3 regions of the Lysinibacillus sp. NPDC096382 genome follow, and region 3 is predicted to be linked to each of the others. Evidence: riboswitches for the same ligand, from Rfam matches in the RefSeq annotation. Region 3 holds a riboswitch; each other region holds the start of a gene.
What was found. A riboswitch is a leader RNA that binds a small molecule or an ion and turns the genes downstream of it on or off. The one in region 3 is predicted to bind lysine.
Positions count from the first base shown of each region.

Region 1: another riboswitch for lysine. It lies ahead of ACIQZA_RS05580 (transporter substrate-binding domain-containing protein); the one in region 3 lies ahead of ACIQZA_RS08300 (aspartate kinase).
Region 2: another riboswitch for lysine. It lies ahead of ACIQZA_RS24515 (amino acid permease); the one in region 3 lies ahead of ACIQZA_RS08300 (aspartate kinase).

Region 1 covers NZ_JBIWFC010000002.1:367,184-370,471, reverse strand. The annotation lists gene ACIQZA_RS05590 (2-oxoglutarate dehydrogenase E1 component) at 1-91, shown strand, start outside; gene odhB (2-oxoglutarate dehydrogenase complex dihydrolipoyllysine-residue succinyltransferase) at 185-1,420, shown strand; lysine riboswitch at 1,737-1,923, shown strand; gene ACIQZA_RS05580 (transporter substrate-binding domain-containing protein) at 2,040-2,906, shown strand; gene ACIQZA_RS05575 (amino acid ABC transporter permease) at 3,085-3,288, shown strand, end outside.
Region 2 covers NZ_JBIWFC010000030.1:3,502-6,789, reverse strand. The annotation lists gene ACIQZA_RS24520 (hypothetical protein) at 1-171, shown strand, start outside; gene ACIQZA_RS24515 (amino acid permease) at 289-1,752, opposite strand; lysine riboswitch at 1,840-2,016, opposite strand; gene ACIQZA_RS24510 (CynX/NimT family MFS transporter) at 2,191-3,288, shown strand, end outside.
Region 3 covers NZ_JBIWFC010000004.1:76,903-80,190, reverse strand. The annotation lists gene uvrC (excinuclease ABC subunit UvrC) at 1-658, shown strand, start outside; lysine riboswitch at 1,058-1,236, shown strand; gene ACIQZA_RS08300 (aspartate kinase) at 1,436-2,674, shown strand; gene ACIQZA_RS08295 (methyl-accepting chemotaxis protein) at 2,945-3,288, shown strand, end outside.

The DNA of each region.
Region 1 (3,288 bases), on a different contig from region 3:
CTCGACTTCTGAAGGTGATGCAGATTCTCATAAAGCAGCTCAAGCCGCACTTGTAGAAGAAGCAGTTGCTGAGCCTGTAAAGGTTAAATAATAATAACATATTAATTTTTGAGAGCCGGGCTACTTGCTAAGGCAGTAGCCCTTTTATGTGCATAATGCACGTTAATTAAAGGAGGAAATGAAAGTGGCTGAAATTAAAGTCCCTGAATTAGCAGAATCGATTACAGAAGGTAGTATCGCACAATGGGTAAAAAAAGTGGGCGATCGCGTTGAAAAAGGTGAATTCATCGTTGAACTTGAAACAGACAAAGTAAACGCTGAAATCATTTCTGAAGAAGCGGGAGTTTTAACTCAAATTTTAGCTGAAGAAGGCGATACGGTACTTGTTGGTCAAGTCATCGCAGTAGTAGAAGCTGGCGAAGGTGCAGCACCTGCTCCAGCGGCACTAGTTGCAGCAGCTCCAGCTCCAACAGCGCCACAAGCGGCACCTGCTCCTGTTGCAGCAGCTCCAGTTGTAGAAGAAACTACTGGTGAGCGTGTAATCGCATCTCCTGCAGCTCGTAAACTAGCTCGCGAAAAAGGTATTGACCTTGCTGCTGTATCTCCAGTAGATCCACAAGGCCGTGTACGTGTACAAGACGTAGCAGCTCATGGTACAGCTCCAGTAGCAGCACCACAAGCAGCTCCAGCAGCACCTAAAGCAGTTGCAGCTGTAGATGAGTCACGTGTAACAATTGAAAAAATGAGCCGTCGTCGCCAAACAATTGCAAAACGCTTACTTGAAGTAAAACAATCTACAGCAATGTTAACTACATTCAACGAAGTAGATATGACAAACGTTATGGCTTTACGTTCTCGTAAAAAAGACCAATTCTTCGAGTCAACTGGCTCTAAACTTGGTTTCATGTCATTCTTCACAAAAGCTGTAGTTGCAGCACTTAAAAAATACCCATATGTTAACGCACAAATCTTTGGTGATGAAATTCACTTAAACAACTTCTTTGATATCGGTGTAGCTGTATCAACAGAAGAAGGTTTAGTAGTACCAGTTGTACGTGACGCTGACCGCAAAAACTTTGCTGAAATTGAAGATTCAATTGCAGACCTAGCGAAAAAAGCACGCGACAAGAAATTAGGTTTAGCAGATCTTCAAGGTGGCTCATTCACAATTACAAATGGAGGCGTATTCGGTTCATTAATGTCTACACCTATCATGAATGGTACACAAGCTGGTATCCTTGGTATGCATACTATCAAAAAACGTCCAGTTGAAGTGAATGGTGAAGTAGAAATTCGCCCAATGATGTACTTAGCACTTTCTTATGACCACCGTATTATCGATGGTAAAGATTCTGTAGGCTTCCTTAAAACTGTTAAAGAACTACTTGAAAACCCAGAAGATTTATTATTAAATTCTTAATTCCTGAGTTTATAAAGCCCTGCGAACAATGTTTGCAGGGTTTTTTTCTTTTTTGAGGAAGCGATGGATAGCAGAGCTGAATCGACGGATAGAAGAACCAAGGTGACGGATAGCATTGATAGCGACGGAGACTCTTTCGGCAAAGCGGCAGTCTTAATGATTTTCACCCTTTTCAAAGGAGTAAAAGGCATTTAAAGGAATGAAAAACCCTAATATTGTAATTAGTCAGAAAAGTAATAAAATTATCTTGACGAACTTATTAACTTTATAGTAGTATCTTAATATCAATTAAATATACAAACCTCACTTTTAATTATTGTGAGGTAGAGGCGCGGTATTTATTAGTTCATTGTTGAGTTCAAGCAAGCGAAGACGCAATGGAGAAGGAACTATCGCCGAAGTATAAAAGGAGCTCGTACTTTTATACTGGGTCTGCAGTGAATAAGTGCAGGACTGTCCTAGTAAATTATTTTCCAGGTTTACTAGGTTGTGCTATCTCGAAATGATGGAATTATAGTGAGGATTTGGGCAACTGTTAAAAAAAGTAAGACCTAAGTTCAGTACTTAGGTCTTTTTTGGTACAGTTGTCTTATTTTTTTACAGAAAAGGGGAATGTTACATGAAAAGACAATTGTTAGTATTAATGTTGACTGTCATGACTGTAATTTTGCTAGCAGCTTGTGGTGCTGGTGACAAAAAGGCTACGACGTCATCTAGTAATGACGGCAACAAGACGAATACGGAAGAAGGCGGTGGCCAATTTCGTGTTGGGATGGAAGCAGGTTATGCTCCGTTTAACTGGACACAGCAGGATGATGCAAATGGTGCAGTGAAAATTGCGGATAATGCAGAATATGCCGGTGGTTATGATGTGCAAATGGCGAAAAAAATCGCTGAGGGCTTAGGAAAAGAATTAGTTATCGTTAAATTGGAATGGGATGGCTTAGTACCAGCGTTACAATCCAATAAAATTGATGCAATCATTGCTGGTATGTCACCTACTAAAGAGCGTAAGCAAACAGTTGATTTCACTGAAAACTACTATACATCTGATTTTGTTATGGTCATAAAAAAAGGCAGTAAATATGAAAAAGCAACTTCTATCCAAGATTTTTCTGGTGCTAAAATTACATCACAATTAAATACATCGAACTACAATGTCATCGATCAAATCAAAGATGTAAAAAAACAAACTGCAATGGATAATTTCCCGGCGATGCGTGTTGCATTAGAAGCTGGAAAAATTGACGGCTATGTAGCAGAACGTCCAGAAGGTATTTCTGCTGCTGCTGCAAATGATAAGTTCACGTATGTGAAGTTTGAAAAGGGCTTCGATACAGATATTTCAAATACATCCATTGCAGTTGGTTTACGTAAAGGCGATGCAGATCTTGAAAAAATAAATGAAGTCTTAAAAGGTATTTCTGAAGCTGATCGCCAAAAAATTATGGAAGAAGCCATTCACCAACAACCAGCAGCCCAATAACATGATGGCACGGGCTATCTATTAGTCCGTGCCATATATTACAATTTATACAATAAGAATCTCTCAAAATAATAATAATGTCTTTGCTAAATGTTTCATAAAATAAAAGAAACAAAGGCTCCAGAAAAGACACGATACTGTAACGAACAAGCAACACGACGTAGTTAGGAGGAACATCATGAGTTTTGAATGGATTATTTCTATTGTTGAGAACAACTGGCAAATGTTTTTACGAGGTACGTATTATACATTACTTATTTCTATTAGTAGTACAATTATTGGTGCACTTATCGGATTTTTCATCGGAATTATGCATACCATAAAGGATCGTAAAAAAGGTGTAAAGTTCTATAGCTTAAAGCTCATTAATTTTATACTAACA
Region 2 (3,288 bases), on a different contig from region 3:
TTTTATTTAGGTGCTCTACTTTGGGTAATGTGTATATATTTTGGGATATCTGGAATTCCAACAAAACAAACAGGTATTTCTAAATATTTAGGATTACTCATCATTTTACTTGTTCTTGTCATCTACGGATCGATGATTGCAATTATGGGGATAAGAGGTTTTGGCGCTTAAAGATTAATCGTTCACTTGGTGTATTTTGATTGTACGTCTAGAATTACAAATTTATTATTTAACTAAAAAAATTGCCCTGCAAGTCATTTTCTATGACTCACAGGACAGTTTTATTTTTTATTGTTCGACTTTTAAATCACAATGCTCTAATGGAAGCATTTTTGTTTTATGCTTAATTTTATAGCCCAACCATAACAGTAAAAACAGTGGAATACCGATATATGAGACAAGGACTCCGTACCAATCTATTGTTTCACCCATAAAGGCACTGTAGTTTTGTCCAATAACAACAATCATACAAACCGTAAAGGCAAATAGCGGGCCGAATGGGAATAGCCTTGCTTTATACGGCAATAATTTCGGATCTAAGCCTTGTACCTCGAATGCTCGACGGAAACGGTAATGGCTAAATGCAATACCTAACCAGGCAATGAAGCCAGACATCCCTGAAGCATTTAGAAGCCACATATAGACTACACCATCACCAAAGAATGAAGCTAAAAATGCTAGGCAGCCTATAGCTAAAGTCGCCAGTAATGCGTAAATCGGGATACCTCGACGGCTTAGTTTAGTGAAAATTTTCGGTGCATGTCCATCTACCGCTAATTGCCAAAGCATACGTGACGATGCGTAAAGCCCTGAATTCCCTGCTGACAGCATTGCCGTTAGAATGATTGCATTCATCAATGATGCAGCAAAGGCAATTCCTAAACGATCGAACACCAGTGTAAATGGTGAAACAGCAATATCTTCTGATAATAAACGTGCGTCTGTAAAGGGAATCAGCATCCCAATTGCAGCAATCGCTAAAATATAAAATAAAAGAATTCGCCAGAAAACAGACTTAACGGCTTTCGGAATATTTTTACCAGGGTCATCCGTTTCACCTGCTGTTATTCCAAGTAACTCTGTCCCTTGGAACGAGAATCCAGCAGCTAAGAAAATACCAAATGTAGCAAGGAGACCTCCGTGGAATGGTCCATCACTAATGAAGAAATTCGTAAAGCCTACAGGAGCTTGTCCTCCTAAAATACCAAAAATCATAAAAAAACTGATGATAATAAAAATGATTACTGTTACAACTTTTATCATTGCAAACCAATATTCACTCTCACCATAGCTTTTTACCGATAATAGATTGAACGTTAAAACTACAGCAATAAATAAAACAGTCCAAAGTGCTGATGAGCTATCTGGGAACCAATATTTCATAATTAATGAGACTGCAGAAATTTCCGCTGCAATTGTAATTGCCCAGTTGTACCAGTAGTTCCAACCAAGTGCAAAACCTAAAGCTGGATCTACAAATTTTGTAGCATACGTACTAAAAGAGCCTGATGATGGCATATAAGCTGCCATTTCTCCTAAGCTCGTCATTAGAAAATACACCATGATACCGATTAATGCATAAGCGAGTAGTGCACCACCAGGGCCTGCTTGCGCAATGGCACCACCACTAGCTAAAAACAGTCCTGTACCGATTGTACCGCCTAATGAAATCATTGTAATATGACGGCTTTTTAATTCTTTTTTCAGCTTCGGTGCTTTATGACCGAGCTGATTGACTTTTATTTCACTCACGATATAGCTTCCTTCCTTTTTTAAGAGGCGAAAAAAATGCCATCACATGAACGTTGCTGTGATGGCTAAGTAAATCCTCTGTTCCTTCAAAATGATAGCTCAACACGTTGTTCAAACGTGACAGTTCTGTTCCTTTCGGAGACAGCCCCAGCATAAGGTTTTCAAGTCCCCTCACACTTCGGCAGTATTTCCTTTCAGCTAATTTCTCTAATGCTTGTCATTTCCATTAACATACTCTTAAATACCGCGACCTCTACCTCAATACAAACATGAGGCATTAAATATTAAATTTATGATGGATATTATTTTAACATACGACCTATGGCATTTCAATATATCGATTAATATTCTATATTTTACGAATTTTCCACTATTTTTATTTGTATGATAAAGTGGTATAGTGATTCAATCAAATTGTTCTACCCAGGGGGGATTTATTTGACTACTCATGAACATACCGATACTTATCCTAGCAGAAAAATTAACTGGAAAGGCACAACCTTATTACTCGTTATCGGAGTAATTTGTATTGCCTCGACATTACGGATGCCGCTAACAGTTGTTGGACCAATTATTTCCTTTATTCGTGAAGACCTCGGCATATCCAATATACTAGCAGGCTTTCTAACAACGATCCCATTGCTAGCATTTGCAATCATTTCACCATTCGCTCCAGTTGTCGCACGTAAAGTTGGATTAGAATTAACATTATTTTTATCAACTGTTCTTTTAGGGGGAGGGATTGTACTACGCTCCCTTGGCACAACTAGTTTACTCGTATTTGGTACGATGCTAATTGGTATAGCCATTTCATTCGGTAATGTACTAATTCCAGGATTACTTAAATTGAAATTTCCCTATCACGTAGGTTTACTTATGGCATTTTTCACAATGTCGATGAATTTGACGGCTGGACTCGGTGCTGGCATTAGCTATCCTGTTGCCAATTCATCACTTGGTTGGCAAGGTGCACTGGCAATCTCACTTGTTCTTGTGGTGTTAACCATTGTAATTTGGATTCCACAGTTGAAATTTAATAAGCCTGAACCGACTGTTAAGACTACGAAAGAACGTACAGCATTATGGAAATCACCTGTTTCTTGGGCAGTGGCGGGAGCTATGGGATTTCAGTCATTATTATTCTACACAACTGCCGCTTGGATTCCTGAAATATATATATCACAAGGCTTAGCTGCAGATCGTGCAGGCTGGATGTTTTCCATCATGCAATTTTCACAAGTTCCAATGGCTTTAGCTGTGCCTATTTTCGCTAGTAAAATGACATCTCAACGTCCTCTCGTATTAATGTTTACGGTATTTTACTTAGTTGGCTTTATCGGAGTAGTGATGGAATGGACAAGCCTCGCTGTACTGTGGATGGTGCTACTAGGCTTAGCAGGGGGAGCTTCATTCTCATTAGCGATGATGTTCTTTACACTACGTACCCGTACAGCTTTTGAGGCAGCCGATTTATCAGGTTTTGCACAATCATTAGGATATTTATTAGCCGCAATCGGCCCAATCTTATTTGGTTAT
Region 3 (3,288 bases):
TTTACGGATTGAGGCTTTCGATAATAGTCATATGCATGGGACAGATGCTGTATCTGCAATGGTTGTATTTATCGATGGAAAACCTGCAAAGAAGGAGTATCGAAAATACAAAACACGTACAGCTGCCAAGCATGATGATTACGGGGCGATGCAAGAAGTAATTCGCCGTCGATACACACGCGTATTAAAAGATGGTCTACCTTTACCGGATTTAGTACTAATAGATGGTGGCAAGGGGCAAATGGAAGTCGCGCGAGAAGTATTAGAGGATGAACTCGGCCTTGTCATTCCAATTGCCGGATTAGCAAAAGATGAAAAGCATAATACGTCACAGCTTCTATTTGGTGATCCAGCTGAAGTAATTGCGTTAAAGCGAACAAGCGATGGATTCTACTTACTACAACGAATACAGGACGAAGTACACCGCTTTGCTATTACCTTCTTACGACAGCAGCATGAGAAACATGCTATACAATCTGTCCTCGATAATATAGAGGGCATTGGTCCGAAGCGAAAACAACAATTACTCAAGCATTTTGGCTCTGTCAAAAAAATTCGCGAGGCAAGTGTGCAAGCATTACAGGAAGCAGGGATGCCTGCTAATCTTGCTAGCATTATTTATGATTATTTTCATCCAGAAGAAAACTCCCACCTCTAAAGGTGGTGGGATGAGTGCAGATGGAATTCCTTTTCAATGGGTGTATAAACACCTACTTAAAATAGAGGAACTCAGTCTAAAAACGCCACGTACTGTGGCAACGACTGAGTGACCAACATCTTGCTGTTGCGCTGCCGCTTCGCTTTCGCGCAAAAAATATCTGCTGCTGCCGCTTCGCTTTCGCGCAAAAAATATCTGCTGGCCCAAAGCCTCCGAACTTAATTACGCCAAGGCAAAATTGATATTCAATAAGATACATTGTCAAAGGATTTGGCGTATGCTAAGGTTGTATATAACATAGCTTTTCAATATAGCAATGTTATATACTTTTTTAGTAGTTTCTATTTATTAAATTGGGAATTTCTTCACTAAGGTTCAAATTAAATACGATCACTATTTAGTGATGATAGAGGTGCAAGGTTCAAGAGTAGTACATACGAGGACGAACAAGTCCGGTGAAAATGTATGAAAGGGGAACTTGCCGAAGTGGAGCATCGTTGTTTCCGATGCTGTGCTGGTTTTACATTTAAGAGATGTAAGACTGTCGATTCTAAACGTTTCGGAGAGCTATCACACATGCGCAAGTTACTTTATTGTACATGTTATAGGCAGCTTTCACGTTATGTGAGAGCTGCCTTTTTAGATTTTCTCGAAACAACATTTTTTCAAGGCTGTTAGGCGCTATTTGCTTTTGTAGGGATATTTTTGTGAAAAGCTGCAAAAGTATAGCTACTTTATAACCAGCGAAATGATTGAATACGAAGGAGAATGATAAAGATGGCGAGAGTTGTGATGAAATTTGGTGGTGCTGCATTCGCATCAACAGAGCACATTCAAAATGTTGCGAAAAAGGCGATTGCAGAAAAGGAAAGAGGTTTTGATGTTGTCGTTGTCACTACAGCTATGAGGGGTATGGCTAAAGAATTAGCAAAGATGGCTCGTGATTTATCAGACAATGCATCTAAGCGTGAACTAGACGCACTATTTTCAACAAGCTCACAACTTACAAGTACATTAGTGGCAATTGCTATACAGGAGAAAGGATATGATGCCGTGTCATTAACGGGCTGGCAGGCAGGCATTGAAACCGATGCTATGTATAGTAATGCCCGTATTGATGAGATAGATGCTAGACGAATAGAAGAGCATTTTGTACAGGGAAAAATCGTTATCGTTGCTGGGGAACAAGGTATCGATAATTCACGAAATATTACGACGTTAGGTAAAGGTGGCGCGGAAACGTCGGCTATAGCAATTGCAGCAAAATTGAATGCGGAGCGAGTAGATATTTACACGAATGTGGATGGCGTCTATACAGCTGATCCAAGTCATGTTGCTGGGGCACAAAAACTAAAAGAAATTTCCTATGATGAAATGCTAGAGCTATCAAACTTAGGGTCACAAGTTTTACACCCGCGAGCTGTAGAGTTAGCAAAGAAGTTTCAAATCCCAGTTATCATTCGCTCGAGCGAAATAGATACAGTAGGTACTTTATTGAAGGAGGAAGTTGAAATGGAAAAAAATTTAATTGTACGTGGTGTTGCCTACGAGTCAGACGTTATTCGCTTAACAGTTGGTTATGATGCTTATTCTAATGCTTCTTTAGCAAATATGTTCACAATCCTTGCAGAAAATCGCATAAACGTCGATATAATCGTACAAGCAATAATTGATGATTTAAAGCCGACGGTATCATTTACTATTTTAAAAGAGGAGTTCGCTGAAGCATTACGTGTTCTAGAAGATAGTAAATTATCACTAGGGTTTAGTTTTGCTGATTTTGAAATTGGCTTAGCAAAGGTTTCTATTATTGGCTCGGGGATGGTATCTAATCCAGGGGTGGCTGCAAGGATGTTTGATCGTCTACGTCGTGAAAATATCCCTGTAAAAATGGTAAGTACTTCTGAAATAAAAGTGTCAGTTGTTGTACCTCAGGACGAAATGATTCGTGCAGCAAATGCATTACATGATGAATTTAATTTATTTCAGGAAGTGTCTTTTGTACCGAAAGCGTAGCGACAGGTATAGAAGTCTCTCAGGTGAGATGAATGCGGTTTTAAGTCACTTTTTAGCGGGGCGTGGATAGAGCAGCCAAAACGACGGGTAGAAATAAGAAAGTGACAGAATGCAAGGGATAATTGAACAAGCGCTTTACATATAATATTGAAAAGGATGTGCCAGTAAAAGGCACATCTTTTTTGTTCACATCAATTTAATATTTTATCCAATTCTATTGTTATATAATAAAATGTGACATGTTTTACCAAGGGGAAGGTGGAAGTTTGTATGGGGTTATTCGGTTTATTTCAAAAGCCAATGGATGAAAGTGTTGAGATGCACAACGATTTAGAAATACAAATATTAAAAAAGCGAATTCTGGAATTGGAACTTGAGCAGGAAAGCATTGATGTGAAAAATGCGATTTTAGATTTTGTACTAGCGCATATGGAGTTAATTAATTTTCAAACGGCTTTAAAGGTTCAAAATGTCTCTAAGAGTGTAGGGGATATTTCAGCAATGAGTGAAGAAATGTCGTCAAATACAGAGGAGATGCTTGCGGTTGAGCAAAATGTTAATGCAAACATTCAAGAAATAAAACAGCATTCATTACTACTTGTAGAAGAAATGGA